Regions from separate parts of the Stenotrophomonas sp. PS02300 genome, predicted to be linked through region 2. Evidence: riboswitches for the same ligand, from Rfam matches in the RefSeq annotation. Region 2 holds a riboswitch; the other holds the start of a gene.

What was found. A riboswitch is a leader RNA that binds a small molecule or an ion and turns the genes downstream of it on or off. The one in region 2 is predicted to bind thiamine pyrophosphate.
Positions count from the first base shown of each region.
Region 1: another riboswitch for thiamine pyrophosphate. It lies ahead of QMX79_RS03855 (TonB-dependent siderophore receptor); the one in region 2 lies ahead of thiC (phosphomethylpyrimidine synthase ThiC).

Region 1 covers NZ_JASCOP010000010.1:13,725-33,739, forward strand. Annotated here, with positions in the region: gene QMX79_RS03830 (electron transfer flavoprotein-ubiquinone oxidoreductase) at 165-1,841, shown strand; gene QMX79_RS03835 (c-type cytochrome) at 1,841-2,230, shown strand; gene QMX79_RS03840 (transporter substrate-binding domain-containing protein) at 2,231-5,812, opposite strand; gene QMX79_RS03845 (response regulator transcription factor) at 5,891-6,529, shown strand; gene QMX79_RS03850 (phosphotransferase) at 6,576-7,712, shown strand; TPP riboswitch at 7,754-7,849, shown strand; gene QMX79_RS03855 (TonB-dependent siderophore receptor) at 7,917-10,088, shown strand; gene pnuC (nicotinamide riboside transporter PnuC) at 10,097-10,669, shown strand; gene QMX79_RS03865 (helix-turn-helix transcriptional regulator) at 10,680-11,150, shown strand; gene QMX79_RS03870 (VOC family protein) at 11,147-11,566, shown strand; gene QMX79_RS03875 (phospholipase C, phosphocholine-specific) at 11,571-13,694, opposite strand; partial or broken gene QMX79_RS03880 (TonB-dependent receptor) at 13,712-15,967, opposite strand; gene QMX79_RS03885 (hypothetical protein) at 16,351-16,551, shown strand; gene QMX79_RS03890 (CPBP family intramembrane glutamic endopeptidase) at 16,620-17,264, shown strand; gene QMX79_RS03895 (efflux RND transporter permease subunit) at 17,306-20,015, opposite strand, start outside.
Region 2 covers NZ_JASCOP010000131.1:298-10,169, reverse strand. Annotated here, with positions in the region: gene QMX79_RS17580 (BCCT family transporter) at 1-711, opposite strand, end outside; TPP riboswitch at 780-881, shown strand; gene thiC (phosphomethylpyrimidine synthase ThiC) at 995-2,764, shown strand; gene QMX79_RS17570 (ion channel) at 2,879-3,556, shown strand; gene QMX79_RS17565 (winged helix-turn-helix domain-containing protein) at 3,850-6,162, shown strand; gene QMX79_RS17560 (helix-turn-helix transcriptional regulator) at 6,286-7,167, shown strand; gene QMX79_RS17555 (TonB-dependent receptor) at 7,236-9,872, shown strand, end outside.

The sequences.
Region 1 (20,015 bases), on a different contig from region 2:
TCGCACCATAAGGTGGGCAACGTCGGCGATCTAGGCGGAAACGGCGTGTGCCGGTACCCTGATGCATTGATCCAGCAGTTGCGCAGTGACCCGTCGCGCGCGATTCCCAGGCAACCGCCGCCGGCTCCGGCCGGGACGGCACTACCCACGAGTTACGCACCCCCATGAGCGAAGAGACCACCGCCCTGCCCCCGCGTGAAGCCATGGAATTCGACGTGGTGATCGTCGGCGCCGGCCCTGCCGGCCTGGCCACCGCGATCCGCCTGCGCCAGCGCGCCATCGAGGCCGGCCGCGAGCTGTCGGTGTGCGTGCTGGAAAAGGGCTCCGAACCCGGCGCCCACATCCTGTCCGGCGCGATCATGGATACCCGCGCGCTGACCGAACTGTTCCCGGACTGGGCCGAACGCGGCGCGCCGCTGAAGCAGAAGGTCACCCGCGACGAATTCCTGTTCCTCAGCCCGGACGGCGCGCGCAGCACGCCGCATGCGCTGCTGCCGGAATGCTTCCACAACGAAGGCAACTACATCATCAGCCTGGGCGAGGTCACCCGCTGGCTGGCGCAGCAGGCCGAAGCGCTGGAAGTGGCGATCTTCCCCGGCTTTGCCGCCGCCGAAGTGTTGTACGACGAGAACGGCGCGGTGATGGGCGTGGCCACCGGCGACATGGGCATCCGCAAGGATGGCTCGCACGGCCCCAACTTCGAACGCGGCATGGAGCTGCATGCCAAGTACACGATCTTCGCCGAAGGCTCGCGCGGCCACCTGGGCCGCCAGCTGATCGCGCGCTACCAGCTCGATGCCGGCAAGGACCCGCAGGCCTACGGAATCGGCATCAAGGAGCTGTGGCAGATCGACCCGGCCAAGCATGAGCCGGGCCTGGTGGTGCACACCGCCGGCTGGCCGCTGGACAGCGATACCTACGGCGGTTCCTTCCTGTACCACGCCGACGGCGGCAAGGTCGCAGTGGGCTTCGTGGTCGGGTTGGATTACCGCAACCCGTGGATGAGCCCGTTCGAGGAGTTCCAGCGCTTCAAGACCCACCCGTCGATCCGCAAGCACCTGGAAGGCGGCAAGCGCATCGCTTATGGCGCGCGTGCGATCACCGCCGGTGGCCTGCTGTCGCTGCCCAAGACCGTGTTCCCCGGTGGTGCGCTGGTCGGCTGCGAGGCCGGCTACCTCAACGCCAGCCGGATCAAGGGCAGCCACGCGGCAATCAAGACCGGCATGCTGGCCGCCGATGCCGCCTTCGATGCGCTGGCAGCGGACCGCCAGCGCGATGAGCTCAGCGCCTACCCGGCCGCGTTCGACAGCAGCTGGCTGCACGATGAGCTGAAGCAGTCCAAGAATTTCAAGCAGTGGTTCAAGAAGGGCCGCAGCGTGGCCACGCTGATGACCGGTATCGAGCAGTGGCTGCTGCCGAAGCTGGGCATCCGCAACCCGCCGTGGACGCTGCGCCACAGCAAGGCCGACCACGAGTGCCTGGAACCGGCATCGCAGCACACCCGGATCGTGTACCCCAAGCCGGACAACGTGCTCACCTTCGACCGGCTCAGCTCGGTGTTCCTGAGCAGCACCAACCACGAAGAAGACCAGCCTTCGCACCTGACCCTGAAGGACGCGAGCGTGCCGGTGCGGGTCAACCTGGCCGAATACGCCGGGCCGGAAGCGCGCTACTGCCCGGCCGGGGTGTACGAATTCGTCGGCAGCGAAGGCCACGAACAGCTGCAGATCAACGCGCAGAACTGCGTGCACTGCAAGACCTGCGACATCAAGGACCCCACCCAGAACATCGTGTGGGTCACCCCGCAGGGTGGCGGCGGGCCGAACTACCCGGCGATGTAATGCCGTTGCCGCGCCGGTTGCTGGTGCTGGTGTGCTGCCTGCTGCTGGGCGCCTGCGCGCGTGCGCCGCAGACGCCCGAGCAGGCGCGGCAGCAGGAACGCCAGCGTGCGTTCGCGATCTGCGGCGGCTGCCACACGGTCAATGCGGGCGGCGTGCACCGCTTCGGTCCCAACCTGCACGGCGTGCTGGGGCGCCGCGCGGGCAGCGTGGCCAACTATCCCTACTCGCCTGCGATGCAGCGCGCGGACCTGGTCTGGACCGAGCAGACGCTGGATGCGTTCCTGCGTTCGCCGGCCGCGGTGGTGCCGGGGTCCAGGATGGTCAATGCGACCGCTGACCCAAAGCGAAGGGCGCTGGTGATTGAATACCTGAAGGAACAGCCACGTTGATCATTCATCCAGGCTGATCAGGTACTGCTGCAACGCGTCTTCGAACGCGCGGATGTCGTCGGCGCTGGCCGCCAGACCCTGTTCCGGAATCCGCTGCATCAGCGCGCGTGCCTGGGTGGCCAGTGCTTCGGCGCCCAGCGTGCCCAGCCCACCGACGATGCGATGCAGCACCTCCACCGCAGTGTTGCTGTCGCCCATGTCGCGCGCTTCCCAGCCGCGCTGCAGGTCGTCGGCGGTGGCCTGGCGCATGCTGTCGATCAACACCGTGGCCACGTGTTCGGAACCGAAGCGGCGCACGATCGCCGCCCGCGTGGGCGCGGCCGCAGGCACAGCTTCCACCGGCGGCGTGGCTTCGCGCGCAGCGTCATCCGCATCGTCCGAGGGCAGCCACCGCCGCAGTGCCTGGCGCAGCGTGGCCAGCGCCACCGGCTTGGCCAGCAGGTCATCCATGCCGGCCTCGCGGCAGCGCTGCACGTCTTCGGCCAGCGCGCTGGCGGTAAGCGCCAGCACCGGCATGCGCTGGCCGCTGCCACGTTCGCGCTCGCGGATGTGCCGGGTCAGGGTGTAGCCGTCCATCACCGGCATGCGGCAATCGGTGATGACCAGGTCGAAGTGCGTGGAAGCCAGCAACGCCAGCGCGGCTTCGCCATCCACCGCCAGCTCATGCTGCAGGCCCAGCTGCTGCAGCCGCCAGCGCATCAATGCCTGGTTGGTGGGGTGGTCTTCCACCACCAGCACCCGGCGCCGCGCCTGGCCCGGCGGCAGCGGGTCCACATCACCGCCGGGGCGCTGCTCGTCGCGCACGGTTTCCTCGCCGGGCACCAGCGGCAGGCTCAGCAGCACATCCACGCGCGTGCCTTCGCCCGGCACGCTGTGCATCTCCAGCCGCCCGCGCATCAACCCCACCAGGCGCTGGCAGATGCTCAGCCCCAATCCGGTGCCGCCGTAGTGGCGGGTGATCGCCACGTCGGCCTGGGCAAACGGTTTGAACAGCCGCTCGCGCTGCTCGGGGGAAATGCCGATGCCGGTGTCGGTCACCGTCAGCCGCAGCGCCTGCGCCATCTCATCATCGCGCTCCACGCTCAACGCGATGGTCACCGAGCCCTCGTTGGTGAATTTGATGGCGTTGCTGAGCAGGTTGAACACGATCTGGCGCAGCCGCATGCCATCGACCAGGTGCTGATGGGCGACTGCCGGGTCGACCTCCAGGCTGAGCGACAGGTTCTTGTTGGAGGCCTGTGGCGACAGCAGCTGCTGCACGTTGTCGAGCAGGCTGCGCAGCATCACCGGCTGCGGCTCCAGCGGCAGCGCGCCGGCTTCGATGCGGGAGTAGTCGAGGATGTCATCCAGGATCTGCCGCAGCATCTGCGCCGAATCCTCGATCACCGCGATGATGCGCCGCTGCTCACCATCCAGGTCGGTGTGCGACAGCGCTTCGACCATGCCCAGCACGCCACTCATCGGCGTGCGGATTTCGTGGCTCATGGTGGCCAGGAAGTTGGATTTTGCCGCGGTGGCGCGTTCGGCGTCGGACTTGGCGGCGGCCAGCGCATCGGCCTGCGCGCGCGCTTCGGTCACGTCCACCCAGTAACCGCTCCACAGCACCACGCCGTGTTCGGCGGCATACGGCAATGCGCGGGTGCGCACCCAGCGCACCACGCCGTGCGGGCTGGTGCGGAACTCCATGTCCAGCGCGGAGAAATCGCGCGCGGCGTCGTTCAACGCGCGGTTGACCGCCTCGCGGTCGCGCGGGTCGATCTGGTCGACCAGGCGCGTTTCATCGGCGACCACTTCGGCGGTGCTGACCCCGAACATCGATTGCAGGTCGCCGGTGATGTACGGGAAGGTGACCCGGCCATCGCTGTCACGGCGGGCCTGGTAGACGATCGCCGGCAGGTTGTCGGTCACTTCCACCAGCCGCTGTTCCAACCGGCGCCGCATGCCGACCTCGCGGCGCAGCCGCCAGTAGCCCCAGCCATGCACGATGATGCCGGTGAGCAGTACCAGCGACAGTGGCACCGCCCAGCGCGCAACCGAACGCCAGTCCAGCCCGGTGCGGTATTCGGCCAGCAACCAGTCGCCCCGGATGGCGGCGTGCTCGCGCGGGGTGAGGTTGGCCAGCACCCGGTCGAAGGTGGTGGCCAACGGCGCGTACTGGCGCTTGACCGCCAGCGACAGCTGGTCGCTGAAGCCCGCCGGCGCGGCCACGTGCAGCTTGGCCGGATACACCTCGCGCACCACGCGGTCGACCATGGCCAGGTTGCCCACGTACGCATCGGCGTCGCCGTTGGCCAATCGCGACAGCGCCTGCTCCACGCTGCGCGCCGGCACGATGCGCGCCTTGGGGGCGTACTGGAGGATGTAGCCGCGCAGGCGCTCGGGGTCGGAGAGCAGGATGCTGCGCCCGTCCAGGTCGCCCAGGCCCAGCACCGAACGGCTGTTGTTCGGGGTGACGATCACGTTGGGCACGCTGATGAAGGGCTGGCTGAAGACCCAGTCATCGCCCAAATAGTGGGCGTCGTTGGGCATGCCCATCACCACATCGACATCGCCGCGGCGCATCTGCTCGCGGACCTCGAACCAGTCGTGCGCCGGCACGCGGTTCAACTGCGCCCCGACCATGCGCAGCTGGCGCAGGTAGTCGCCGGCCACGCCGCTGGGTTCGCCGGCCGCATCGATGAACGACAGTGGCGACCCGTTCGGCGCATAGCCCATGCGCAACGGGGTGGCCAGGATGCGGCGTTCGGCCTCGCCCAGGATCAGCCGCGACTGTGCCGACCACTGCAGCGGCGGCAGCCAGCGCTTGTACAGCGCCTCGCGCTGCGCGGCGGTCACGGTGGACAGCGCGCTGTCGAGCGCTTCGGCCAGCGGCTGGCGGGCATTGGGAACGCCGAAGTGGAGGCGTTCGGGCGGCAGGTCGCTGGGCCGCAGCAGGGCGATACCGTCAATGCCCTGCTGGCGGATGAGGGTGCTGGCGACGTGCGCATTGCCGATGTACACATCGGCCTTGCCTTGGGCCACCATCGCCAGCGCAGCCCGGGTGTTGGGCGCGGTCACCTGGCGTGCGGCGGGGAAACGTGCCCGCACCTGGTTGCTGGTGAGGAATTCCTGCTCGGTGACCACGCGCAGCCCGGTCAGGTCCGGGTCGCTCGAGGTACGGGTATCGCCCACCCGGCCCACCAGGGCCAGCGGTGCATCGGCGTAGGAGCCGGTGTAGACCATGCAGCGGGTGCGGTCCGGGGTGAGGGTGATGTTCATCACCACGTCGACCTCGCCCCGGCATGCCGCATCCAGCACGTCTGCCCAATCGCGATACACCCGCACCTTCACACGCACGCCGAGCTGCCGGGTCAACAACATCAGGTAGTCATGGCCGAGTCCATCGGGGCGGCCGTTCTGCATGAATTCGAATGGTGGCCAGCCGCTGTCGTACAGCCCCAGTAAGATGGTAGGGTTCCGGTCGATCCATTCAGCCTGGCGCGGTGAGAGCGACGGTGCAGGCGCCGGAGCCGCGATGGCGGTGGCGCCCAGCGCGATCACCAGGCCCAGCACGACCAGCCAGCGGACAACCGAGGTACGCATGCTGTCAGTTCTCCCAGGAGTGATCCGCCCACCGCGACGTGCCCCGAAGGGCCGCTGCCTTACCGGCCATACTATTCCATGAGCTTGCGCATAATCATCGCCGACGACCACCCGGTGGTCCGTATCGGCACCCGATCCGTGATCGAAACCAGCGGCGTGGGCCGGGTGGTGGCCGAAGCCAGCAGCGTGGACGAGCTTCTGGCCGCATTGAAGGCCCATCCGTGCGATGTCCTGGTGACGGATTACTCCATGCCCGGCGGCGCGCAGCCTGACGGTTTTGCCATGATCGGACAGGTTCGCCGTCACTATCCCGACCTGCCGGTGCTCATGCTGAGCGTCTCCAACAACCTGGCGATCCTGCGCATGGTGGTCTCCACCGGCGTGCTCGGACTGGTCGACAAGACCTCGTCGATGGAGGAACTGCCGGTGGCCATCCAGACCGTGCACCGCGGCCAGCCGTACGTGAGCCGCACGCTGAAGAACCTCATCGACCGCCTGGGCACGCAGAGCCTGGGCGATGAACGCACGCGTGCGTTGTCGCCGCGCGAAGTGGAAGTGCTGCGGCTGCTCGCCAGTGGCCTGATCGTGAAGGAAATCGCCGCGAAGCTGCACAAGAGCGTGAGCACCATCAGCCGGCAGAAGGGCGATGCCATGCTCAAGCTTGGCTTGAAGAATGATGCGCAGCTTTACGACTGGCTGCGCGACAGCCCGCTGTGAACCTGCCCCACAGGCCATCGGCCTGCCGCTGAAGAAGTACGTTTCCATGATGAACACCGATCACCGCGTGCAGGGCCTGGACAACGACGCCGTCGTTGCAGACTGGCCGGCGATCAGCGGCACCGAACTGGCGTGGTTGCGCGGCCACTACCCTGCACTGGATGGGGAGTGCCGCGTGCTGTGGCACAGCCCGCGCCCCTTCTCCGCTGCAGCCCTGGTGGCGTGCGGTTCGCGGCGCTGCTTCGTCAAACGCCACCACGTGAGTGTGCGCACGGTCGAGGTGCTGACCGAAGAGCATCGCTTCATCGCGCACCTGGCCGCGGCCGCACTGCCGGTCGTGCAGGTGCTGCACGCGCACGACGGCGCCACCGCGATCGCGCACGGCGACTGGACCTACGAAGTGCACGCCGAAGGCGATGGGCACGATCTGTACCGCGACAGCCCGTCATGGACACCGTTGGACGATGTCGCCCAGGCGCGCACGGCCGGTGCGATGCTGGCCCGCCTGCACGCTGCGGCTGCCAGCTACCACGCGCCCCAGCGCAGCACCCACCTGCTGGTGGCGCGCGACGACCTGCTCCGCGCGCACGATCCGCTGGCGCTGCTGAAGCGCGAGCTTCCCGACCGCCCCGCGCTGGCCGGCTACCTGTCGCGACAACGCTGGGAACACGACCTGCAGCGCGCGGTGCTGCCCTGGCACGCGGCCGTGGTCGAGCGGCTGGCCGCCGAGCCGGTGCTGTGGGGGCACAACGACTGGCATGTCTCCAACCTGCTCTGGCACGGCCACGGCGCCACGGCGACGATCGGCACCGTCTTCGATTTCGGCCTGGCTTCGCCGACCAGCGCCCTGTTCGACCTGGCCACCGCGATCGAGCGCAATGCCATCGCCTGGCTGGATGCCGGCGGCGAGGGCCCGGTGGCGCATGCCGATATCGCGCTGGCGCTGCTGGCCGGCTACCGCCAGGTACGCCCGCTGGCGGCCGCCCAGGTACACCTGCTGGCCGACCTGCTGCCGGTGGTGCACCTGGACTTCGCCCTCTCGGAAGTGGAGTACTTCCAAGGGGTTACCGGCTCCCCGGCGAACGCCGACGTGGCCTACCACACGTTCCTGCTGGGCCATGCCGACTGGTTCGCCAGCCGCCCCGGCCGGGCCCTGCTGGACGCGCTGCACGCCGCTGCCTGAACCGGCGGGGTCGCAACGGCGGCCGATTGGTGTGAAAATGGCCACTGAAGCGGGGGTGCCTGGCGTTGCCAGGCTGAGAGAGTCCCTTGGAACCTGATCCGGTTTGCACCGGCGTAGGGAGCTTGAGCAGCGAGCGCACCCCCCATTGCGGGCCGGTGCGCCTGCGCGCCGTCGCTTCGTCTCCTCTGGCTGATGACGAATCGAATGAACCGCTGCTACCGCCTCACGCTGTTGACCGCCGCCCTCTGCGCCGCCCTGCCGCTGTACGCCAGTGACGCCGACACCGCCGCAGGCGAGCGCTCGCCCACCGACCTGGCCGGCATCCGCGTGCAGGCGCGCAAGCCCGCCGCGCCGCTGGCACCGTCGAGCAGCTTCGGCAGCGCCGACTGGAAGAACACCCCGGCCTCGGTCAACGTGCTCGACAGCGCCTTCCTGGACCGCCTGCAGGTGCGCACCCTGTCCGAGCTGGCCCGGCACGACGCCTCGCTGGGCGACAGCTACGCACCGGTGGGCTATTACCAGAACATCGCCATTCGGGGCTTCGCGCTGGACCCAGCCACCGGTTACCGCTTCAACGGGCTGTCCATCGCCGGCGAACAGCGGCTGGCGCTGGAGAACGTGCAGCAGGTGGAAATCCTCAAGGGTGAGGCCGGCCTCGCCGCTGGCGTGATGGCGCCGGGCGGGATCATCAACTACGTCGGCAAGCGTCCCGCCGATGTGCGCAACGTCACCCTGGCCACCGATTCGGAAGGCTCGCGCTATGCGGCGGTGGACCTGGGCGGCTGGCTGACCCCGCGCTTCGGGCTGCGCTTCAACGCCGCCTGGGATGACACCTCGTCCTACATCGAGCATGCCGACGGCCGCCGCAATTTCTATTCGCTGGCCGCCGACTGGCTGATCGGCGAACACGGCAAGCTGGAAGTGGATGCCAACTACCAGACCAGCGCGCAGCGCTCGGCGTCCGGTTACCAGCTGCTGGGCGGCAGCGAACTGCCGCGCGGCGTGGACCGCAGCCGCATGCTGGGCCACCAGCCGTGGCAGCAGCCGGTGGGTATCGACAGCACCAACCTCACCGCGCTGCACACCTACGACTTCAGCCCGGCCTGGCAGTCGCGCGTGTCGGTGGGCCACAGCCGCTCGGTGATCCAGGACAACGTCGCCTTTGCGTACGGCTGCTACTACGCTGCTGGCTGCGCCGATGGCAGCGTGCCGGGCAACTACTTCGCGCCCAACGGCGACTACGACATCTACGATTACCGCAGCCCCGACGACGTGCGCCGCAATGACGAGGCACGCGGCGAACTGCGCGGCCGCTTCACCACCGGCGCGGTGGAACACGAACTGTCGGTGGGGCTGAGCGCGTTCCACCGCACCGTGGACAAGCGCCAGAACGTCAACGAGTACGTGGGCACGGCCAACATCGGGGACGCGCAGGTGCCGGTGTTCGATCCCTCGCCGCTGCAGCCGGGCCCGTCCGCGCGGCGCCTGGACAGCTGGCAGCGCGCGGTGTTCGCGCTGGACCGCATGCACTTCGGCGATGACTGGCAGTGGCTGGCCGGCGGCCGCTATGTGCGCCTGGATGAGCGCGCCTACGACAAGCGCGGTACCCCGGAACGGCACAGCCGCCTGTCGCAGTTCCTGCCGCAGACCGCGCTGGTGTGGCAGGCCACGGAGCAGCTGAACGTGTACGCCAGCTACGTGGAAGGCCTGTCGCTGGGCCAGGAAGCGCCGTTCTGGACCTCCAACGGCAGCACCTTCCTGCCGGCCATGCAGTCGCGCCAGCGCGAGCTGGGCGTCAAGTACGCCGCCACCGACGGCCTGATGCTGGGCGCGGCGGTGTTCCGCACCACCCAGCCGTTCCAGTACGCCAAGCCCGACGCCAGCGATGCCGGCTTCACCTTCGTGCAGGAAGGCACCCAGGCCCACACCGGGCTGGAGCTGACCGCCAACGGGCAGGTCACCGAACGGCTCGGCCTGACCGCCAGCGCCAGCGTGCTGCAGGCACGCGCGCGCGATGCCGGCACCGCGTTCTACGACGGCCAGCAGCTGGTCAACGTGCCCAAGGTGCGTGCGGCCGTGCACGTGGACTATGCCCTGCCGTTCGTGTCCGGTCTGGCGGTGAGCGGCGGCTGGCGTTATGCCTCGTCCAATGCGGCGACGGTGGATGGCAGCGTCAAGGCGCCCTCGTATTCGGTGTTCGATGCCGGCCTGCGCTTCCAGCACGCGCTGCGCGAGCATCCGGTGACCTGGACGCTGTCGGTGGACAATGTGTTCGACCGCTTCTACTGGCGTGATACCGGCAGCAGCTACGGCGACTACTACCTGTTCGCCGGTGCACCGCGCCAGGCGCGGCTGTCGGTCACCTTCGGGCTGTGAGCGCGCTCATGCTCGAATGGAGCGCCGTCGCCGCCAGCCTGCTGGGCGTGTGGCTGATGGCCCAGCGCCGCGTGCTGGCGTGGCCGGTGGGGCTGCTGGCGGTGGGCCTGTATGCGGTGGTGTTCATCGAAGCGCGGCTGTACTCGGACACCCTGCTGCAGGTCGCCTTCGGTGGTTTCCTGCTGTACGGCTGGCTGAGCTGGCACCGGCATGCCGAGCAGGATGGCGCGATCGTGATCGTGCCGCTGCCACGCCGGCAGCTGCTGCGCGACCTGGCCGTGGGCATCGTGTTCGGCATCGCACTGGGCGCGGCCATGCACACCTGGACCGATGCCGCGCTGCCGTGGCTGGATGCCATGCTGGCCGCGCTGAGCCTGGTGGCGCAGTGGTGGCAGGCACGCCGGCACGTGGCCACCTGGTGGCTGTGGATCGTGGTGGACGTGGTCTACGTGGGCATGTACCTGGCCAAATCGCTGGACATCACCGCCGGGCTGTACCTGGTGTTCGTCGGCCTGGCCGTGATGGGCCTGCGTGCCTGGTCGGCGGCGGGCCATGCCGGGGCGGCGCTGAAACCGCGCTAGGCTTGCGCGGATGAACCAGACCCCCGAACTGCTGCGCCGGCTGCTGCGGGCCAGGGACCACATGGACCGCGCCCCGCACGAGGCGTGGCCGGTGGCGCGGCTGGCGCAGGTCAGCGCGGTGTCGGAGGCCTACTTCGCGCGGCAGTTCCGCCAGGCGTTCGGGCTGCCGCCGCACCGCTACCTGCTCACGCGGCGCATTGAGCGCGCGGTGGCGCTGTGCCGCGACACCGACCTGACGATCACCGAGATCGCGCTGCAGACCGGCTGGAACAGCCTGGGCACGTTCGGGCGGATCTTCCGCGACATCACCGGGCAGAGCCCGGGCGAGCTGCGCGCCAGCCTTGCCGCCGGCACCGCCGCGCAGGCCCCGGAATGCATCGCGCGCGCCGCCAGCCGGCCCGATCTCAAGACCTCAGTTTCGGAGAAGCGGCTGGGCGGCGGGACCGGTAAAAAGGACCCACCAACAACGGAGGTCCCATGAACCAGGGTATTGAAACGGTCGGCCTGTATGTGCGCGACCAGGAAGAAGCACTCGCGTTTTACGTCGGCAAGCTGGGCTTCGTGGTGCACACCGATGCCGGCAATGGCGATTACCGCTGGCTCACCGTGCAGCACCCGGACCAGCCCGGCTTCCAGCTGGGCCTGTTCCGGCCCGGCCCGCCGGTGCACGACGCGGCCACCGCCCAGGCGCTCAATGCGCTGGTGGCAAAGGGCGCGATGCCGCCGGTGGTGCTGACCGTGGCCGACTGCCAGGCCACCTATGAACGGCTGAGCGCGGCCGGCGTGGAATTCATGCAGGAACCGGTGGCGCGCTACGGCACGGTGGATGCCGGCTTCCGCGATCCGTCCGGCAACGGCTGGAAGCTGATCGAACGCGCCGCCACGGCCGGCGCGTAAGACGTCAGTCGAGCAGGAAGCGCATCGCCCCGGTGCCCAGCGCCGGGTCGGTGCTGCCCGGCCGGCCATCTTCGATGCGCCCGGCCAGGCGCTGCATCACGCCGGGCTGCTGGATCTCCAGGTCGTACCAGCCTGCCGTGGGAGCGGCGTTCCAGCGGATCTCCAGGGTTTGCCCCGGCACCAGCTGCAGCTCGCGTTCCGGCATGCGGCCCGCGTAGACGGCGGCGCGTACGCTGACCGCCTGCGCGGTGGCCGCGGTGTTGTGCAGCTGAAGCGTCAGCTGCCCGCCCTCCCCGCGCACGGACGCCTGCACCGGTGCAGCGGCAGCCGCCTCGCCACGGAACTGCCGATGGAAGCCGTTCGGGCCCAGCAGCCACAGGTCGTAGCCTTCCCCTGCGTGTATCGGCCAGTGATCGTGCAGCGGCGCACCGGGCGCTACGGTGTAGCGGCGCGGAACCGCCTCCAGCCGTAGCCGGTCGTAGACATGCAGTACCGCGGCGGCGCCTTCGCACCCCAGGGTCAGCTGCACCCTGGTGTTGTCCGCATCCAGCGCTATCTCCGCCTGCGGGCGGTAGGGCAACGCGCGCGCCGGGCGAACCCCCGGTTCCTGCTTCGCCGGTTCAAGGTCTGCCGGCAACGCCGGCACCGTGCGCCCGGGCAGGGCCGCTGCGCGCGCGGCGACGGCAGCGGTTGCCGGCAGCGACGCAACGAAGGGCCGCGTATCGGATGCGGTGAAATCGAAGGCACCGGTCAGGTCGCCGCACACCGCGCGGCGCCACGGCGACAGTTCGGGTGCGGCCACGCCGAAGCGGCGCTCGATCAGGCGGATCACCGAGGTGTGGTCGTACACCTGCGAATCGACCCAGCCGCCGCGGCTCCACGGCGAAATCACATACAGCGGCACGCGTGGGCCCAGCCCATAGGGGCGGCCACGCAGGTCGAGCGGGTCGGCCTTTTCGTTGCCTGGCGACGGCTGCTGGTGGTATTCGCCCTCGGTGGACACGGCGGAAGCGCCTGCCCAACCCCCTGCGGCGGCGGGATCACGCGACGGCGGCGCAGGCGGCGGCATGTGGTCGAAGAAGCCATCGTTCTCGTCGAACATCAGCAGCAGCGCGGTGCGGCTCCAGACCTCCGGGTCCGCCGTCAGCGCATCCAGCACGCGCGCGGTATAGGCCGCGCCCTGGGCGGGGCTGGACGGTCCGGGATGTTCGCTGCCGGCGGCATCGGCAATGATGAAACTCACCTGCGGCAGCTGCCCTTTCAGCACGTCCTCGCGCAGCTGCGCCAGGCCACGCGTGCTGACCCCGCGCTCGCGCAGCGCCGCGTCATGCCCGGGCGCGCCGCGCCACGCCTGGCGGAATGGCTCGAAGCCAGCCAGCGGGTTGTCGGTGAAGTTGTCGGCCATGTCCTGGTAGATCCGCCAGTCGATGCCGGCCCGTTGCAGGCGCTCGACGTAGGTGGTCCAGGTGTAGGAATCGGGGTTGCCGCCCAGTTCCGGGAAGTTGTCGTGCGAGTTGGCCACGGCCGGGCCGCCGCCGCGTGCGTGCGGATCGTTGTGGCCGGTCCACAGGAACAGCCGGTTCGGATTGGTGCCGGCCTGCATCGCGCAGTGGTAGGCATCGCACACGGTAAAGGCTTCGGCCAGCGCGAACTGGAACGGCATGTCATCGCGGCGGTAGTAGCCCATCGCATGGTCCTGCTTGGCCGCCGGCCAGTGCGCCATGCGCCCGTGGTCCCACGCACGCTGCGCATCGGGCCAGGTGTGCGGGGTGCCTTCCACGCGCATGTAACCGAAGTGCGCGGCGGTATCCAGCGGGAACGGGGCGATGCCGTGGGTGCCGGCTGCGTTCGGCTGCAACCAGATGTTGCGGCGTGGCTGCCTGGCGGCCAGCGGCGCGGCCGGCACCACGAAGCGGTCGCCGAAGCCGCGCACGCCGGGCAGCGTGCCGAAATAGTGGTCGAAGGAGCGGTTCTCCTGCATGAACACCACGATGTGCTGCACATCCTCGAGGCTGCGGCTGCGCGCATGCGGCGCGATCGCCGCCGCACGCGTGATGCTGGGCATCAGCGCGCCGATGCCTGCGGCCAGCCCCGCCTGCAGCAGCCGTCGCCGGTTGCTGTCGGGCAAGGGCGGGCGCGCCGGGCTCACAGGTCGACCCGGACCGAGAAGCCCACGGTGCGCGGCGCACCGATGAAGGCCGAATCGCTGCCGTCCACCCCGGCCAGGTAACGGCGGTCGGTGAGGTTGCTGACCACCAGGTTGGCGCCCACGCCCTTCAGCTTCGGCGACAGGCTCTGCAGGTCGAAGCCGATGTTGGCGTTGAACACCGTGGCCGAGGGCAGGCGGTTGTCGTTGGCCGCATCCAGGTAGCGCTCGCCGAGGTAACGCCCGGACAGGCCGAAGTTCCAGCTGTCGCCCTGCCAGTCGGCCGATACCAGCAGCACGTGCTTGGGCTGGCCGATCACCTGTGCACCATCGACGATGCCCAGTTCGGTGTCGCGCGCCACGTTGCCGCTGCCCAGGTACTTGGAACGGTTGTAGGTGTAGGCACCATTGATGCGCCAGCCGTTGTCCCAGCCATAGCCGAGCGCGGCTTCCAGGCCGGTGCTTTCCACGCCACCAAAGTTCTCGTAGACGCCATCGGTCTCGTCCAGGTAATCGATGCCGTCGGCCAGCCGCGCGGGCAGGTAGACGATGCGGTTGTCGAACTTGATGTTGTACAGGGTCAGCGAGCCGGTCAAGGGCCAACGGCTCACGCGCAGGCCGAGCTCGATGTTGTCGGCGGTTTCCGGTTCCACCCGCGAGAAGCGCTGCGCGTCGGTTTCACCGAGCACGCCGGAAGGAATGGCAGCGAAGTTCTGCGAGAAGCCGCCGAACAGTTCCAGCCCTTCCACCGGCAGCGTCCAGGTGCCACCGGCGGAGATCAGCGGGTCGGACTTCGAATCCGAGCGCACGTTCTCGGCACTGCCGATCACGCGGTTGCGCTTCTGGTCGACGAAGAACTGCTTGACGCCCACGCGTGCGCTGAACGGCCCGAAGCGTGCCACGTCCTCCACGTAGTACATCTGCTCGTCGGTCTTGTAGCGGTCTTCGAACTGCACCCAGTACGGCTGGTGGTCGAAGCTGATGTCGGTGCCGACGTTGAGCAGGCGGTGCCAGTCGCGGCGCACGCTGCGGTCGAACTGTTCCAGCCACACACCGGCACGCACGGTGTTGTCGACCGTGCCCAGGGTCTGCTTCCATTCCACGTCGGCCGTGAAGCCGGCGCGGTCGTTGTCGTAGTGGGAATGGCGGTAGGACTGCACGCCCTGCACGCCCGGTGCGTAACAGTTGGGGTCGTACTCGGCGCTGAACCCGGCGCGCGGCACGCAGCCGGCGCGCATCTGCGCGGCGCTGCCATCAGGGTTCACGAAGTAGAACTGGCCCAGCGCGCTGCCACCATACACGGTGCTGCCACCCAGGTATTCGGATTCCGGCGCGCCCGCGCCATCGTTGCGCGCCTGCACCAGATAGGGCGGCAGCCAGTCACCGCGCCCTTCCATCTTGTGCGCGTAGCCGGTGAGCGAGAGCTTGAACCCGTTGCCGCTGTCGAACGCACCGCGCAGGTAGCCAAAGGTGTTCTCGCGGAGCGCCCGCGAGCCGGAACGGAAGTTCTGGTCCAGATAGGGAATGCCGGTGAGCGTGCCGGTGAGGCCGTCGCGGTCCGGGTTGGTCGCGAATGCTTCCGGGGTGACGCTGGTGTACTCGGGTTCGTCGGCATCGTTGTATGAGGCGTAGCCGCTCAGCGTCCAGCGGTCGAGCTCGGTGATGAACTTGGCGGCCAGGTGATCGTTGCTGACATGGCCGCTGCCGTCGATCCAGTCGTTGACGCGAGCCGACGAGGCGCTGACCCACGCGCGGGTGTTGCCGCCGAGCACGCCGGTGTCATAGCGCACGTAGTACTTGCGCGCGTCGTTGTCGCCGCCACCGACCACCATGCGCAGGCGCGCGTCCTGCAGCGGGTCGCTGGTGAGGAAGTTCAGCGTGCCGCCCAGCGCTTCGTTGGAGCGCGAGGAGATATCCGCCGTGCCCTGGCTGACCTCGATGGTCTCCAGGTCCAACGTGTCGATGTAGCGGTTGGCCAACGAGCCGCCACCGTAGCCGGAGCCACCGTTGGGCAGGCCATCGATGGTGGTGCCGATCTGCTGCGTGTCGCGGTTGGTCACGAAGCCGCGCATGCTGATCTGGGTACCCCAGACCGAGGAGCCGGTGGCGTCCGCTTCGCTCACCACCACGCCGGGCAGTTCATTGAGCGCGTTGTTGACGCTACCCAGGATCTGCTGGCGCTGCAGGGTTTCCTGGCTCACGGTGGTCTTGGCGAAGCTGGTGGCCTGGCCGATGACCTGTACCTGGTCCAGCGTGCGCGCGTCATCAGCGGGTGCCGGTTCGGCGGCGATGGCCTGTACGGAAGCAGAAAGCAACAGGGCGAGAAGCGAGACGCGAGGACAGGAACCGGTCGGGTGCATTGGCATCAATGAAAGTGGCGACCGCCGGAGTATTGATATCGCCGGTGACCTGCGAATGACACCCTGTTTGCAAGTTCAGTCTACGGCGGCACCACACTGTACAACTACCAGGTGTAAGACTTCTCTGATACACGCTTCTGCAGTACGACGATAAGATTCTTCGGCTGATCACATTGAGGATGATCACCGCCGATCCTCAAGCGCGTTGGTAACGTTACGTCGTTTAGCTGTGCGTTCGGCACGCGGCACTGCCTTCAATTCAACAATGGAGTTTTTGTATGCGAAATCTGGATTTCAATGAAGTGAACAGCGTTTCGGGCGGCGAGCTGAACTACTCCGTCAACCTTGGCCCCTTCGGCGTAAGCGGCACGTTCGACGACCTTGGGCAGGCCGCCAAGGCATACGGTCGGTTTGCACCCTTGAGCGGCATTGCCTACCTTGGCGATCTGTACGACGCCTACAACCTGATGGCCAAGTGATCCACATGCCCCCGGCCCAGGTGGCGCCGGGGGCATGTGCCATCCACCTGTTCCATTAGCGATGTGAAATGAAGCGACCTGCTCCCACTCCTGAAAACCATCTGATTTTTTCGGCCATTACGTGGGTGGCAGTCAGCTTTGCCGGCATGGTTCTTTCAGACGCCGGCGTTTACGGTGCAAAGAGCATCGTAGAGGCCACGGCCCTCGTTGCACTTGTGCTTCTGTTCCCCGATGAGCCTCGGCGGGCGTGGTCAGCATGGCTTCTGGCCGCATGCGTTGCTCTCGCGCTGGCGTTCCTGGCGGGGTGGCTGCTCATCTACGCCCTTCCGAACGTTGCCGACTTCAAGTTCCCCGCCAGGGCCAACCTGAGAACAATCGACGTGGTCGCCGGCTTCGTGGCTACCGGGCTGATTGCTCCATTGTTCGAGGAGAAGCTGGCACGGCACCTCGCGCTGCGCGGCTGCGCTGGCGTCATCGGCCCCGCCGTCTCCCGCTACATCCACCCGGGCATTCCCGCTTCACTGATCATCTCAACGATCTTCGCGCTATCCCACCCAAGTGTGATGCTGCTTGCGTTCCCGTTTTCGATCGTGCTGTGCGTGCTTGCGTTGAGGTACGAATACAACTTCCTGCAGCGCGCCATCATCCACGGACTGTTCAACAGCGCTGTGATGGCTTGGTACCTTACCCAGGGATTTGGATTCCAAGGATAGGGGCGCGATCCGCTGCGCGCGCTGATCTGCCGATGTTGCCGTCAATGTCCCCCGTGCGTGGAGCGGTGGCGGAACTTCCGCGACATCCATTCGCCGAGGTCATCCATCACGGTGAATGCCGCCGGGATCACGATCAGGCTGAGCAGCGTGGAGGTGATCAGGCCGCCGATCACGGCAATCGCCATCGGTGCGCGGAAGCTGGAATCACCCGCGAAGCCCAGCGCGATCGGCATCATGCCGGCGCCCATTGCCAGGGTGGTCATGATGATCGGCTGTGCACGCTTGCGGCAGGCATCGATCAACGCATCGTGCTGGCTCATGCCCTGCTCGTCTTCGGCCATCACCGCGTAATCCACCAGCAGGATGGAGTTCTTGGTGGCGATGCCGATCAGCATCAGCAACCCGATCAACGCCGGTAGCGACAGCATGTTCTGGGTGATCAGCAGCGCACCGAAGGCACCGCCGGCACACAGCGGCACCGCCGCCAGGATGGTGACCGGCATCAGCGCGTGGTTGAACAGCAGCAACAGCACCATGTAGATGCAGATCAGGCCGGCGGCCATCGCCAGCATGAAGCCGATGAACAGCTCCACGAACACTTCGGCGTCGCCGGTGTTGAGGAAGGTCACGCCCGGGGGCAGCTGCTTGACGCTGGGCAACGCCTGCACTTCGGTCATCACATCGCCCAGCGGGCGGCCGTTGAGTTCGGCGGTGAGGGTCACGTTGCGCTGGCGCTGGTAGCGCGAGATCTGCGACGGGCCACTGCCCTGGCGGATCTCGGCCACGGCAGCCAACGGCACCGGGCCGTCGCGACCGGGCACGCGCAGCTGCCCGATCAGCGCCGGGTTGGCCAGCGTGGCTTCGGCGAAGCCGACGCGGATCGGTACCTGCCGATCGGGCAGGTTGAGCTTGGCCAGGCGCTGCTCGTAATCGCCGGCAGTGGCGATGCGCGCCGCTTCGGCGATGTCCTGGGTGGCCACGCCGAGGTCTGCGGCGCGTGCGGCGTTGGGCACGATCTGCAGTTCCGGGCGCAGCAGCGAGGCGGTGGAGGTCACGCTGCCCAGGCCCTGGATGCCGCGCAGGTCGCGCTCCAGTGCGGTGGACGCATCCTGCAGGCGCTGCGGGTCATCACCGGACAGCACCAGCTGCAGCAGGTTGCCCGGCTCGGAGCTGACATAGCTCACGCGCACGCCGGGAAGATCCGCCAGCCGCTGGCGGGCATCGCGTTCCAGCGCACGCTGGTCGCGGTCACGGTCGTCGGCCACGCCCCAGTCCAGCACCAGCGTGGCCTTGCGTGCTTCGCCGACGCCGGTGGCGCTGGGGTCGCCCAGGTCCAGCACGGCGCCCACGGCGGTGTAGACCTGCTTCAGCTCAGGCATGTCCTTGAGCAGCGCGCGCGCATGCTCGGCCACCGCCACGGTTTCCTGCAGGCGGGTGCCCGGCGGCAATTCCAGGTTGAGGTTGCTGCGGCCCAGGTCGGACTGCGGAATGAAGGTGGCCGGGATGAACGGCACCAGCGCCAGCGAGGCCACGAACAGGCCGGTGGCGATCCACAGGGTCCGGCCGCGGTAGCGCAGCGCGGCGTCCACCCAGCCCAGGTACCAGGTCATCAGTTTCGATTCGGGCTTCTCTTCGCCATGCAGCTTGAGCAGGTAGGCGGCCATCATCGGGGTGAGCAGGCGCGCCACCAGCAGCGAGAACAACACTGCCGTGGCGGCGGTCCAGCCGAATTCGCGGAAGAACTTGCCGGCGATGCCGGGCATGAATGCCACCGGCACGAACACCGCCGCCAGGGTCAGCGAGGTGGCGATCACCGCGTTGCCGATCTCACCGGCGGCTTCGCGCGCGGCTTCCAGTGGCGGCTTGCCCATGCGCAGGTGGCGCACGATGTTTTCGATTTCCACGATCGCGTCATCCACCAGGATGCCGACCACCACCGACAGTGCCAGCAGGGTGATGATGTTGAGCGTGAAGCCGAAGAAGTACATCACCGCGAAGGTGGGGATGATCGACAGCGGCAGCGCCAGCGCCGACACCCAGGTGGCGCGCCAGTCGCGCAGGAACAGCCACACCACCAGCAGCGCCAGCAGCGCGCCTTCCCAGAGCATCGTCATGGACGAGTCGTAGGAGCGGTGGGTTTCATCGATGGCGGTGGTGACCAGGCGGAAGTCGATGCCCGGGTGGCTGGCCTTCAACTGGTCCAGCGCGGTGTGGACACCGGCCTCGACCTTCACTTCGCTGGAGCCACGCGTGCGCGACATCGAGAACGCCACTACCTGCTTGCCGTCCAGCAAGGCGGCCTCGGTCGGGTCGGCGGCAGCATCGGTGACATTGGCCAGGGTGGACAGTCGCACGGCGCGGCCATCGGGCAACGCGATGGAGTAGTCGCGCAGTGCCTGCGCGTCACCCACGGTGCCGAGCGTGCGGATGGTCTGCTGCGCGCCTTCGATCTCGGCCTTGCCACCGGCACGTTCCACCTGGATGCGGGCCAGCTGCTGGGACACGTCACCGGCGGTGATGCCCATCGCGATCAAGGCGTTCGGGTCCAGGTCCACGCGCACCTGGCGCTGCACGCCGCCCACGCGGGTGACCCGGGCCACGCCGGGCACGCCGTACATCGCGCGCGATACATCGCGGTCGACGAACCAGCTGGCCTCGTCGGGCGTCATGTGCGGGGCGACCAGCGCGTAGGTCATCAGCGAGCCGCCGATGTCGACCTTGGAGATCACCGGCTCCTGGATGTCCTGCGGC
Region 2 (9,872 bases):
GCTGGCGGTGGACGCCATGTACAGCACGAAGGCGACGGCGATGATGGTGAGCTGCAGTGGGGCGCCGGCGTGGAGGCCGAACACGCGCTCGAGGCCTGCGGCGATCTGGATGGTGCCGAAGCCCAGCGTGGTGGCCACGCCGATGGCGGTCGCCACCACCGCTGCCACGTTCACCACCGTGCCGATCCAACCGCGATGGTGCGCGCCGATCAGCGGCTGCAGCAGGTCGCTTATCTGGCCACGGCCGTTGCGGTTGAACTGGAACCAGGCCATCGCCAGCCCGATCAGCGCGTAGATCGCCCACGGGTGCAGGCCCCAGTGGAAGAACGCATAGCGCATCGAGGCGCGCGCTGCTTCCATGCTCTGTGGGGGCAGGCCCTCGGGTGGGGTGACGAAGTGCGACACCGGTTCGGCCGCGCCCCAGAACACCAGGCCGATGCCCATGCCGGCAGCGAACAGCATCGACATCCAGCTGGCGTTGGAGAAATCCGGTTCGGCGTCTTCGCCGCCGATCCGCAGCGAGCCCAGCCGGCCGAAGGCGAGATAGAGCAGGAACGAGAGCGTGATGAACACCACCAGCAGGTACAGCCAGCCGGCACTGCGGATGATGTGCACCAGCCCGCCGCGCACGATCTCGTTGAACGGGTCCGGTGCCACGCCGGCGGCGAGCACCAGCAGCACCACCAGGGCGATGGAGAGTCGGAATACCATGCGCGGCAGTCTAGCCAAGGCGGCATGACATGGCTGTTCACACTTCCGGTGCAGGTGTGGTCTAATCCGCCCCGAAGCGGGGGTACCGCGGCCATGTGGCCACGGTTGAGACAGTCCCTTCGAACCTGATCCGGTTGATACCGGCGTAGGGAAGCTTCGCAACAGCCGATGCACCGCGCCGCCCAGCCCCCGCCTGGCATCCGCGCGCCGTGCGCCGGCCGTGCGCCGCCGCTTCGTCCCTCGCCGTGCGAACCCTCGCACCGACAACCCAGGACGATGCCCGATGAACGCACACCTTTCCGCCCTGCAGCAACAGGCCCAGCAGCTGTCTGAATCGGTCACGCGACCGATTCCCGGCTCGCGCAAGATCCACGTGCCCGGCTCGCGCAGCGACCTGCAGGTGCCGATGCGCGAGATCGCGCTGAGCGGCGACAACGCACCGCTGACCGTCTACGACACCTCCGGTCCTTATACCGACCCCGAGGCCCGCATCGATCTGTCCACCGGGCTGCCGGCGCTGCGTGCGGGCTGGGTCGCCGAGCGCGGCGACACCGAACTGCTGGGTCGGCCCAGCTCGGCGTTCGGGCGTTCGCGCGAAACCGATGCGCGGCTGGACGCGGTGCGCTTTCCGTCGCGGCTGCAACCGCGCCGCGCCGTGGCCGGCGCCAATGTCACCCAGATGCACTATGCCCGTCGCGGCATCATCACCCCCGAAATGGAGTTCGTGGCGATCCGCGAAAACCAGCGCATCGAGGCGATCCGCGACAAGGCGCTGCTGATGCAGCATCCCGGCCAGTCATTCGGCGCTTCCATCCAGGCCTCGATCACGCCGGAGTTCGTGCGCGAGGAAATCGCGCGCGGTCGGGCGGTGCTGCCCAACAACATCAACCACCCTGAAAGCGAGCCGATGATCATCGGCCGCAACTTCCTGACCAAGATCAACGCCAACATCGGCAACAGCGCGGTGTCGTCCGGCATCGCCGAGGAAGTGGAGAAGCTGGTGTGGGCGATCCGCTGGGGCGGTGACACCGTGATGGACCTGTCCACCGGCAAGCACATCCATGAAACCCGCGAATGGATCCTGCGCAACTCGCCGGTGGCGATCGGCACCGTGCCGATCTACCAGGCGCTGGAAAAGGTCGATGGCCGCGCCGAAGACCTGAGCTGGGAGATCTTCCGCGACACGCTCATCGAGCAGGCCGAGCAGGGCGTGGACTATTTCACCATCCATGCCGGTGTGCTGCTGCGCCACGTACCGCTCACCGCGAATCGGGTAACCGGCATCGTCTCGCGCGGCGGCTCGATCATGGCCAAGTGGTGCCTGGCCCACCAGCGCGAGAACTTCCTCTACACGCACTTCGAGGACATCTGCGAGATCATGAAGGCCTACGACGTGACCTTCTCGCTGGGCGATGGCCTGCGCCCGGGCTGCATTGCCGATGCCAACGATGCCGCGCAGTTCGGCGAGCTGGAAGCGTTGGGCGAGCTCACCAGGATCGCCTGGAAGCACGATGTGCAGACCATGATCGAAGGCCCCGGCCATGTGCCGATGCAGCTGATCAAGGAAAACATGGACAAGCAGCTGCGCGAATGTGGCGAGGCGCCGTTCTACACGCTGGGGCCGCTCACCACCGATATCGCGCCGGGCTATGACCACATCACCAGCGCGATCGGCGCGGCGATGATCGGCTGGTACGGCACCGCCATGCTCTGCTACGTGACCCCCAAGGAGCACCTGGGCCTGCCCAACCGGCAGGACGTGCGCGACGGCATCATGGCCTACCGCATCGCGGCCCACGCCGCCGACCTGGCCAAGGGCCACCCGGGCGCGCAGGTGCGCGACAACGCACTGAGCAAGGCGCGCTTCGAGTTCCGCTGGGAAGACCAGTTCCACCTCGGCCTGGATCCGGAAAAGGCGCGCGAGTTCCACGACGAAACCCTGCCCAAGGATGCGCACAAGGAGGCCCATTTCTGCTCGATGTGCGGCCCCCACTTCTGTTCGATGAAGATCACCCAGGACGTGCGCGACTACGCAGCGGGCCAAGCGGGGTAGGTCACGACCGTTGGTCGTGACCCGCCAGGACGGGCGGCCAAGGCGGACCGTCATGCCGCCTCAGCGCGGCAGCCGTTAAGCTTCGGCCACCGACACAGGGGCAGGGACACCACGATGGCCATAGCGCGCACCACCCGATGGCTGGCCATCGCCCGCCGGCACCCCTCGGCCTGGTTGCTGGGGGTGCAGCTGCTGGGCGTGCTGCTGTACCCGGCCATGGACGAGTCCGGGGCCGGCCGCGCGCTGTTCGGCGCCTTCGGCATCGCGGTGCTCGGCCTGGCGCTGTGGGTGGTGCGGCGCAGCCCGCTGGGCATGTGGGTGGCCCTGCTGCTGGCCATTCCCTCGGTGGTGTTCTCCCTCTCGGGGGCGCTGCTGGGGCGGCCGGCGCTGGTCACCACCGCCCAGCTGCTGGAATGCCTGCTGTACTTCTACACGGCCGGCAGCCTGATCGCCTACATGCTGCAGGACCACAAGGTGACCCGCGACGAGCTGTTCGCCGCGGGCGCCACCTTCACGCTGCTGGCCTGGGCATTCGCCTTCGCCTTCGCGGTCTGCCAGCAGTGGTACCCGGGCAGTTTCGTGGCCACCAGCGAGAGCGAACTGCGCACCTGGATGGAGCTGCTTTATCTCAGCTTCAGTTTGTTATCCGGGGTGGGCCTGAGCGACGTGGTGCCGGTGCACCCGCAGGCACGCGCACTGGTGATGCTGGAACAGTTCGCAGGCGTGATGTACGTAGCGTTGGTGGTGTCGCGACTGGTCGGATTGACCATGATCCGCAACGCGCGAAACTGAATCGGCGATAAAAAATTACTGAATCAACGCTAAAAAGTTGCTGAATCGCAGATAAAAAATTCGCGCCAAGAGGCGCGAATGTTGAAGCAATTTATGTGGATTCGTCGGCGAGAGAGGCCTGGTGTCCTCTGCGCGCACAGGCGCAGTTAACCGGCATAGGCTAGTATTCGCGCGCTTCAGTGTCTTTGCCCTTTGCACTGATGACGTGTGCGGAATCTGGCGGTTCGTTCGATCTGTGGTTGATTCGATGAATGCTGCGTTCCTGTTGTTCAGTTGTATTACGTAGCGCCGGAATGATCAGCCTGGATAGTGAGACACCCGCTGCCGACCGCCTGAGGATCGGCGATTGCACCATCACGCTGTCGTCGCGTGAGGTGGTGGTGGAGGGCGCGCGTCGTCCGCGCCGGCTCACGCCCAAGGCACTGGGTGTGCTCAAGGTGCTCATGCGCGTGCCCGGTGCGGTGGTGACCCGCGATGAACTGTTCGCCGAGGTCTGGCCGGACACGCTGCCCACCAACGATGTGCTGACCCAGGCCATCACCCAGCTGCGCAAGGCGTTCTCGCGCGACGATGACGCCGGAACCGCTTATATCGAAACCATCGCCAAGACCGGTTACCGGCTGCTGCAGCCGGTATCGGTGCTGGTGGAGCCCGGCCCGGACGTGGATGCCGCGCCCAATGAGGACGAACGCGATGCGCTGGCCGCCGTGTTCGCCGCGGCCACTCCCGCGCCGCGCCCGCGCAGCCGCTGGCGGCGCAATCGGCGCTATGTGTTCCTGGCCATCGGCCTGGGCATGTTCGTCGCCCTGCTGGTGATGGCCGCGCTGCTGCTGCAGCGCCCGCCACCGCCGCAAGGGCCCGAAGGCAGTGGCGTGCTGGAAGACGGCAGCCGCGTGGTCGGCAGCCCGCAGCGCCCCTATCGTTTGATTACCGCCACCGCCGGCTTCGAGACCTACCCGACCGTATCCCCGGATGGGTCGCAGGTGGCCTATGAGGCCGACGATGCGGCCGGCGGCGGCAGCGCGATCAAGGTGCAGACTTCCGGCAACGCACCGGCACGGCTGCTGACCGATACGCCTGCGGGCCATTCGGACCGCTTCCCGAACTGGTCGCCGAACGGCCGCGATATCGCGTTTGCGCGGTTTGGCCCGGAGGGCAGCTGCGAGGTGCTGATCGCCAGCGCGACCGGCGGTGCGATCCGCCACGTTACGCGCTGCGACGGCACCGAGCTGCTCAGCTTCGACTGGACGCCCAACGGGCGCGGCCTGGTGTTCGGCTCGCTGTCCGGCCGGCACGCCCATCGCGGCATCCGCGTGCTGGACATCGCCAGCGGTGCCTGGACCCCGGTGGACTACCAGGTTGCCGACGACAGCTTCGACTACGCCCCGCGTTTCTCGCCGGACGGCCGCTGGATCGTGTTCGTGCGCAACCCGCAGATCGGCGACCTCTGGCGCCTGCCGGCCAGCGGTGGCGTGCCCGAACAGCTGACCAACGATTCGGCCGAGATCCGTGGCTGGGCCTGGCGCGGCGACAGCCGGCACATCGTGTTCGGGCGCCGCGTGGACAGCGAAGCACGCCTGTACGAACTGGATACTGAAACGCGCACGCTGCGCGATGTGGGCCTGGACGACGCGCAGTCGCCGGCACTGTCGCGCAGCAACAACATGCTGGCCTTCGTGCACCGCAAGGCGCAGTTCGGCCTGTTCCGCGTGCCGGTGAAGGACGGCCGCCCCGGCACGCCCGAACGCCTGTTCCCCTCCAACGGCCGCGATGGCCAGCCGATGCTGGCGCCCGATGGCCGGCAGCTGGTGTTCACCTCCGATCGTTCCGGCAACTACGGGCTGTGGTGGGCCGACCTGTCGCGCCCCGAATCGCTGCGGCCGGTGGAAGGCCTGCGTCCTGAAACCCGGCAGTCCGCCGACTGGTCGCCCGACAGCACCCATCTGCTGGTATCGGGCCGTGATGCACAGGCGCGGCCGGTGATCTACGAGGTGTCGCCGCGCGATGAGCAGATCGTGGCGCTGCCGGTCCCGGTGGCGCAGCCGTTGCAGGCCTTGTATGCCGGTGACAACGACCACGTGCTGGTAGTGGAACGCGATCATGACGAGCGCATGCGCCTGTCGCTGTTCGATCGGCGCAGCACGCCGTGGAAACTGCTCGGCCACGTCGATGGGGTGTCGCAGGCGCGGCTGGATGCGGCCCACCAGCGCGTGCTGTTCACCCGGTTGGCGGCAGGCGGGCTGTGGTCGGCCGATCTGCGGCTGGATCCGGCCAGCATCCAGCAGGTCAGCGAGGACCGGCCGTCGCGTTGGCGCTACCGCACCTGGGCGGTGGCCCGTGATGGCAGCCTGGATTACCTGTCCAGCCGGGCCGACTGCTCCACCGTATTCGCACGGATCAACAGCCCGTCGCAGGGGGCGGAGTACTGCCTGGACGCCGATCGGCTCAGCGCCGGCAACGGCTTCAGCGCGCAGCCCGATGGCAGCGCCCTGTACCTGGCCCTGGCAGTCGCCGACGGCGCCGACATCGGGGTGATGACGCTGCCCGAACCGCCCCGCCCGGTGTTTTCCTCGGTGCCCAACCTGTTGTTCTGGAAAGGAAAGTAGTCGTCGTACTTCTTTCGTAACGGCATCGTGACGAATTCGCATCAATCTCGTTGAATCGTCCTGACGCAGACCGCCTCATTTGGCAAAACGGGTGCCCCGTAACGGCAAACCCCGGTGTACGTCATGCGTCAGCTTTCCCTCGCCGATCGCGGCCAATCGCTCTCCCTGGACAAGATCGTCGACGACGGTCCGCTGCCGACCTGCCTGGGCGTGGCCCGGCTGGGCAGCCTGCAGACGGCTGGCACCACCTTCACCGTGTGGATGCAGCTGCGTGGCAGCGCGTGGGTCGAATCGAAGGAAGGCCGCTTCCGCCTGCGCCAGCGCGAGTGGATCGCGTTCGAGAAGGAATCCAAGCCGATGATCCAGGCCGGCCGCGATGGCCTGTGCATCGGCCTGAGCCTGGCGCCTGAAGCGCTGCGCGCGCTGGGCGAACTGGCCGACTGCAGCCTGTACGCAGGCCGCGGCAGCATGAGCCGCGGCGAAGTGCGCGTAGCACTGCGCCTGTGGCGCGATGCGCTGGCCAGCGGCCAGCCCGCGCAGGCCCTGCGCCCGGTATTGCTGCACCTGGCCTCGATGCAGCGTGGCATGGCCACCGGCGTGCAGCGCTGCCCGGGCCGTTCGCGCATCCGCAAGCGCCAGGTGTTCGGCCGCATGCAGCGTGCGCGCCTGTACCTGGAAGGCAACAGCCACCGGGTGGTGCGCATCGGCGAACTCGCCGAGCTGACCAATTTCTCCAGCTGGTACCTGTCCAAGACGTTCCAGAGCCTGTACGAAGAAAGCCCGCAGTCGCTGTCGGCGCGCCTGCGCCTGGAGCGCGCCGCGGACCTGCTGCGCGACACCGACATGATGATCGGCGAAGTGGCTGCCGCCAGCGGTTTCGACAACTGCTGCAGCTTCGCGCGTGCGTTCCGCGCCCGTTATGGCCAGTCCGCGTCGGGCTATCGGCAGACCGGCGGATCGCTTTCGCCAAAGTCGGCAAAGAGTCCGGTGGCATCGCGCAAATAATTAACGGTAACGCAATCGTAACTTTCCGAGGCGGTTTAACACGCTACTAACGTACCTTGGAGAGATTGATGAATTTTCGTACTCCCGCAGTGCGGCTGGGTCTTCTGCCGGCCGGCATTGCGCTGGCGCTCGTGCCGAGCTTCGCTTCGGCACAGGAAGCAGCCTCCGGCACCACTGACCTGGATCGCATCTCGGTCACCGGCTCGCGTATTCGCGGCGCCAACATGGAGACCCAGCAGCCGATCCTGACGATGACCCGCGAAACCCTGGAAAAGCAGGGCTTCTCGAACGTCGCAGACGTGCTGAACAACCTGACCTCGGCCGGCTCGCCGGCCATCTCGCGTTCGGACTCCCTGTCCTCGGGCGAGAACGTGGGCGGTTACTACGTCGACATCCGTAACCTGGGCGCCCAGCGCACCCTGGTGCTGATGAACGGCAAGCGCCTCGGCGCCACCACCGGCGGCTACCAGGATCTGAGCCAGATCCCGATGTCGGCCGTTGAGCGCATTGAAGTCCTGAAGGACGGTGCCTCCTCGATCTACGGTTCCGACGCCATTGCCGGCGTGGTCAACGTGATCACCCGCAAGAACTTCGACGGCGGTGAAGTCAACGTCTACTTCGGTCAGTACGACCAGGGCGACGGCGAGAACCAGCAGTACTCGATGACCCTGGGTGCTACCGGCGAACGCGGCAGCCTGACCCTGTCGGCCGAATACTCCAAGCAGGATCCGGTGTGGGCCAAGGACCGTTGGTACAGCCGTGATGGCGGCCGTGGTCCGAACTCGGTGGCCGCCGATGGCAGCCCGATCAGCCAGTACGGCAGCTGGTGCAACCCGCTGCAGGTCAACTGTGCCGATTCCAAGACGGCCGTGTGGCAGACCCTGAACCAGGGTGGCAACCCGAACAACCCGAACGACTACCACACGCTGACCGCCGAGGAGTACGCCAACTCCAACGAGCAGATGAGCCTGCTGACCGGTATCGAGCGCAAGTCGCTGTACGTCAACGGCACCTACGACTTCACCGACACCATCAGCCTGAACACCGATGTGCTCTACAACGAGCGCAACACGTTCCAGCAGATCGCCGGCTACCCGTACCAGTCGTCCTCGTTCGGCACCCCGCTGACCGCTGAAAGCGCCTTCAACCCGGTCGGCCAGGACGTCAACTTCCGTCGCCGCCTGTGGGAAGTGCCGCGCACCACCGACAGCCAGCTGAAGACCCTGCGCTTCGCCCCGACCGTCAGCGGCTACTTCGAGCTGGCCGGCAAGTCCTTCGATTGGGACGTCGGCGCGCTGTGGAACCGCAATGAGTCGATCAAGACCCAGCGCGGTGACATGAGCCTGATCGCTTCCGAGCAGGCCCTGGGTGCGTCCTTCATCAATGCGCAGGGCGTGGCACAGTGCGGTACCGCTGCCAACCCGATCGCACTGGGCGACTGCCGTCCGTGGAACCCGCTGCTGCCGTACGGCGTTGCAGGCCAGGGTTCGCTGGCGGATCCGGAGCTGCAGGACTTCCTGTTCCCGACCTACACCACCCGTGGCGTGACCAAGACCACCAGCTTCACCGCCAACCTGTCGGGTTCCATCGTGACCCTGCCGGCCGGCGACCTCGGCTTCGCCGTGGGCGTGGAGCACCGCAAGGAAGAAGGCAGCTACGTGCCGGACGCCTTCGCACAGTCGGGCATGTCCACCGGCCTGGGCCAGAAGCCGACCCAGGGTGAGTACGATCTGAACGAGGTCTACCTCGAACTGAACGTGCCGATCCTGGCCGACATGGCGTTCGCCAAGGAACTGACCCTGAACGTTGCCAGCCGTTATTCGGACTACAGCAACTTCGGTGGCACCACCAACAGCAAGTTCGGCCTGACCTGGCGTCCGATCGACGAGCTGCTGGTCCGCGGCACCTACGCCGAGGGCTTCCGCGCTCCGACCATCGCCGACCTGTACGGCGGCCTGAGCTCGAGCTTCGAGCGTTACACCGATCCGTGCGCCGTTGGCGTGTCGGGCAGCGTGGCCGGCAATGCCGCCTGCCTTGCCGGTGGCGCTCCGGCCGACTACGTGCAGCTGGGCCAGGGCAACGTCCCGTGCTCGACCACGCCGTGCCAGTCGGGTGACCAGTTCATCTCGGGTGCCAACCCGAACCTGTCGCCGGAAACCTCCAAGAGCAAGACCGTGGGTCTGGTCTGGAGCCCGCGTTGGGTGCAGGGCCTGGACGTCTCGCTGGATTGGTACCGCTACGAAATCAGCAACATGATCATCGACGACTCCGTTGATCGCATCCTGCGTGATTGCTACGTGCTGGGTGATTCCAGCCGTTGCGGCAGCGTGACCCGTGCGGCCGATGGCCACATCAGCGCGATCACCTACGGCACCGCCAACCTCGGCAAGATGGACACCGAAGGTTACGACCTGGGCATCAAGTACCGCCTGCCGGAGCTGGCCATCGGTCAGTTCGCCATTGACTGGCAGACCAGCTACCTGTCCAAGTACGACGAAGCCGCACAGAACGCCGCTGGCGACGACATCATGATCGGCCGCGTCGGTCAGGATGCCCTGTTCCGCGTGCGCTCGAACCTGGGTGTCAACTGGTCGCTGGGCAGCTTCGGTGTGAACTACACCGCTCGCTACTACTCGGGCCTCAACGAGCCGTGCATCGCGATCGGCTGCACCGATCCGGACCGCATCGCTTACGGCGAGACCGCT